Regions from separate parts of the Xanthomonas boreopolis genome, predicted to be linked through region 2. Evidence: riboswitches for the same ligand, from Rfam matches in the RefSeq annotation. Region 2 holds a riboswitch; the other holds the start of a gene.
The links. A riboswitch is a leader RNA that binds a small molecule or an ion and turns the genes downstream of it on or off. The one in region 2 is predicted to bind glycine.

Region 1: linked by a shared signal. The riboswitch ahead of gcvP (aminomethyl-transferring glycine dehydrogenase) and the one ahead of M3M27_RS02385 (trimeric intracellular cation channel family protein) in region 2 are both predicted to bind glycine.

The regions. Positions count from the first base shown of each region.
Region 1 is NZ_CP097162.1:3,307,044-3,309,236, reverse strand. It holds gene gcvP (aminomethyl-transferring glycine dehydrogenase) at 1-1,152, opposite strand, end outside; glycine riboswitch at 1,311-1,423, opposite strand; gene M3M27_RS14875 (multidrug effflux MFS transporter) at 1,672-2,193, shown strand, end outside.
Region 2 is NZ_CP097162.1:531,668-533,860, forward strand. It holds gene M3M27_RS02380 (3-deoxy-7-phosphoheptulonate synthase) at 1-418, shown strand, start outside; gene M3M27_RS02385 (trimeric intracellular cation channel family protein) at 592-1,209, opposite strand; glycine riboswitch at 1,292-1,382, opposite strand; gene M3M27_RS02390 (acetyl-CoA hydrolase/transferase family protein) at 1,528-2,193, opposite strand, start outside.

The DNA of each region.
Region 1 (2,193 bases), 1.7 Mb from region 2:
GGCGTCGTTGAGCTGCAGCCCGGCGCTGCGCAGCGCGGCGGCCAGGATCGCGGTGTAGCGGTGCACGCGCGTGGCGATGCGCTTGAGCCCGTCCGGGCCGTGGTAGACGGCGTACATCGAGGCCATCACCGCCAGCAGCACCTGCGCCGTGCAGATGTTGGAGGTGGCCTTCTCGCGGCGGATGTGCTGCTCGCGGGTCTGCAGGGTCAGGCGGTAGGCGGGATTGCCCTGGGCGTCGATGGATACGCCGATCAGGCGGCCGGGCATCGAGCGCTTGTAGGCGTCGCGGCAGGCCATGAAGGCGGCGTGCGGGCCGCCGAAGCCGAACGGCACGCCGAAGCGCTGGCTGTTGCCGACCACGATGTCCGCGCCCCATTCGCCGGGCGCGGCGATCAGGGTCAGCGCCAGCAGGTCGGTCGCCACCGCGACCAGGCCGCCGCGCGCGTGCACGGCCTCGGCCAGCGCCTTGTGGTCGCCGATGCGGCCGAAGGTGTCCGGGTACTGCAGCAGCACGCCGAAGGCGTCGGCCTCCAGCGCCTCCTCGGGCGTGCCCACGCGCAGCTCGATGCCCAGCGGCTCGGCGCGGGTGCGCAGCAGCTCCAGGGTCTGCGGATGCACCGCGTCGTGCACGAAGAACAGGTTCGACTTGGACTTGGCCGAGCGCTTGGCCAGCGTCATCGCTTCGGCGGCGGCGGTGGCCTCGTCCAGCAGCGAGGCGTTGGCGATCTCCATGCCGGTCAGGTCGGCGCACAGCGTCTGGAAGTTGATCAGCGCCTCCATGCGGCCCTGCGAGATCTCCGCCTGGTACGGGGTGTAGGCGGTGTACCAGGCCGGGTTCTCCAGCACGTTGCGCAGGATCACCTTCGGCGTATGGGTGCCGTAGTAGCCCTGGCCGATGAAGCTGCGGAAGACCGTGTTGCGGTTGGCGATCGCGCGGATCTTCGCCAGCGCTTCCTCCTCGGTCATGCTTTCCGGCAGCGCCAGCGGGGCCGGCGACTTGATCCGGCCGGGGACGATCGCGTCGGTCAGCGCGTCCAGCGAATCGTGGCCGACCACGCGCAGCATCTGCGCGATCTCGGTGTCGTTGGGGCCGATGTGGCGCGAGACGAAGGCGTCGTGGTGTTCGAGATCGCGCAGGGAAGGCTTGGACATGGAGAAGTTTCCGTCAGGGCAGAGGGGAACGCGAAGGCCCCGCTTCCGGTCGCCGCTCCCGCGCAGGCGGGAATCCATGGACGTCGCTTTTCGCGCGCGACGCGCCCCTGGGTTCCCGCTCCCGCGGGAACGACGAACGGAGGCATGCAGGCTTCCGGTCGTGCCCCTCTGTCCTTTTGCCTGAGAGTTTGGAGACGCGGCGCGGCGTGGCCTGCCTGCGTCTGGTGCCCCTTCGGCGCCGGATCTAACCGGTCTCTCCAGAGTTTTGTTGCGGGTGGTATCGGGCCTGAGCGATTACGGGCGTTGCGCCTTCGGCAGCGGCGGTGGCCGCTTCTCCCACCATGTAGCGGGGCGATTATAGCGGTTTGCCCGCCCCGGCACGGCCGCGTGACGGCGCGTTCAGCGGCAGGCGGGACGGCCGGGCTATCATGTGCGCCATCCTTTTTTCTCCGCAGGCACCGCCCCCGCTCGGGGCCGGTGCCTGAATGCGTCCTCCGACGCCTGTTCCCGGACCCCGGCATGACCGCATCCACGCCCTCCACCCACCGCCTGGCACTGCTGCTCGCCGGGTTGGCGATGTTCGGCCCGTTCTCGATCGACATGATCTTCCCCGCGTTCCCGCAGCTCGGGCACCGGCTGGGCGTTGACCAGGTGGCGATCCAGCAGACCATCAGCGTCTACCTGCTGTTCTACGGCCTGATGAGCGTGGTGCACGGGCCGCTGTCGGACGCGTGGGGCCGCAAGCGGGTGATCGTCGGCGGGCTGGTGATGTTCATCGCCGCCTCGGCCGGCTGCGCGCTGGCGCGCGACCTCGGCACGCTGCTGGCGTTCCGCGCCCTGCAGGGCGTCTCGGCCGGCGTGGGCATGATCGTCGGCCGCGCGGTGATCCGCGACCTGTACGAGGGCCACGACGCGCAGCGGCTGATGAGCCAGGTGTCGATGATCTTCGGCATCGCCCCGGCGATCGCGCCGATCATCGGCGGCTGGCTGCTCGCGGTCGGCGCGGGCTGGCCGCTGATCTTCTGGTTCCTGGTCGCGTTC
Region 2 (2,193 bases):
GGTCGCGGCCACCGAGGGCAACCCGGACTGCCACGTGATCCTGCGCGGCGGCAAGCAGCCGAACTACGATGCCGACAGCGTCGCCGCGGCCGCGCAGGTACTGCAGAAGAACGGGCTGCCGGCGCGGCTGATGATCGATGCCAGCCACGCCAACAGCGGCAAGAACCCGGACAACCAGCCCAAGGTGGTCGAGGACATCGCCCGGCAGCTGGAGCAGGGCCAGGACGCGATCATCGGCGTGATGGTGGAAAGCCACCTGGTCGGCGGCCGCCAGGACCTGGTCCCCGGCTGTGCGCTGACCTACGGCCAGAGCATCACCGACGGCTGCATCGACTGGGACACCTCGGTGCAGGTGCTGGAACGGCTGGCCGAAGCGGTGCGCGCCCGCCGCCGCCGCGCGCTGTCCGCTGCGGCCTGAGCCGGCGCCAAGGGCCGGGCAGGGGGTCCCTGCCCGGCGCGGACACGGCCGTCCGGTCCGGCGCGGCGGGAGGCGGAGAGAGTGGACCCGTCATCGCCGGACGGGATCGATGCTGCGCCCCGCATGTGGCCGCGCTTTGCCGGCCGGTGGGCGGCGCCGGCATCCGGTGCCGCTCAGTGCGGATCGTCGCGATAGACGAACTTGGGCATCTCCCAGCCGAACCGCAGTGCCGCCAGCCGCAACAGGAAGCCGCCGCCGAGGCAGGCCAGGGTGGTCGTGGCCTCGGGCAGGCCGGCCGCCAGCAACAGCAGGTAGGCCGCGCCGGTCAGCAGCGCCACTCCCGCGTACAGCTCGCGCTGGAAGATCAGCGGCACCTCGTTGCAGAGCACGTCGCGCAGCACGCCGCCGAACGCGCCGGTGAGCAGGCCGGCGATCACCACGATCGCAGGGTGGTGGCCGGCCCCGCGCGCGATCGCGCAGCCGATCAGGGTGAAGGCGACCAGCCCGAGCCCGTCCAGGACCAGGAAGGTGCGGCGGAAATGGTGCATCCAGCGCGCCAGCCAGGTCGCCACCAGCGCCGCGCCGATGGTGAAGCCGAGGTATTCGGGATGGCGCACCCAGCCCAGCGGATAGTGGCCCAGCACCACGTCGCGCAGCGAGCCGCCGCCGAGCGCTGTGACGCAGGCGATGATGACCACGCCGAACAGGTCCATGCGCCGGCGCCCGGCGGCGAGCGCGCCGGTCATGGCTTCGGCGCTGATGGCGATGAGGTAGATGATCTGCAGCAACATGCGAAAGGCTCCGGTCGGGGCGTGGACCGGCGCACGCGCGAACGCGCCATGGCGGCCATGGCGCGTTCGGGTGACCGGTTGCCGCTCCCGCTGTCCTTTTGCCTGAGAGTTCGGCGGCGTGGCCGCGTGCCCCTTCGGCGGGCCATCGAAGGCCTCTCTCCAGATCGGCTGTGGGTGGACGCAGTGGATGCCGGCGGGGGCCGGCGGGCCTGAGCGATTATGGGAGCCTGCGCCTTCGGCGGGAGCCTGGCGGCTCCGCTCTCCTGCGTTCCAGGCGAATTGTAGGCGCCCGCCGCCGCCTGCGGAACCGGCGCGCGTTCAGCCGCGCATCGTGCCGGTGTCGAGCCAGCGCTGGTGCCAGGACAGCGCCTCCGGCAACAGGTGCGGCGTGTGCTTGCCGTAGCTGCCGCGGCAGGCGCGGTCGAAGTAGTCCTGCAACGCGTCGCGGTAGTCCGGGTGCGCGCAGCGGTCGATCACCACCTGCGCGCGGCGCCTCGGCGGCAGCCCGCGCAGGTCGGCCAGGCCCTGCTCGGTGACGACGATCGACACGTCATGCTCGGTGTGGTCGACGTGGCTGACCATCGGCACGATCGCCGAGATGGTGCCGTTCTTGGCGGTGGACGGGCTCAGGAAGGTCGACAGGAACCCGTTGCGGGCGAAGTCGCCCGAGCCTCCGATGCCGTTCATGATCCGCGAGCCCATGACGTGGGTGGAGTTGACGTTGCCGTACAGGTCGGCCTCGATCATGCCGTTCATGCCGATGCAGCCCAGGCGCCGCACCAGCTCGGGATGGTTGGAGATCTCCTGCGTGCGCATGACGATGCGCTCGCGGTAGAAGTCGATGTCGCGCTTGAACGCCTCGTTCGCCTCCGGGCTCAGCGCGAAGCCGGTGCACGAGGCATAGCGCAGCACGCCGGACTTGAGCAGGGCGAGCATGCCGTCCTGGATGACCTCGGTGAACGCCTCCAGGTCGCGGAAGCCGCT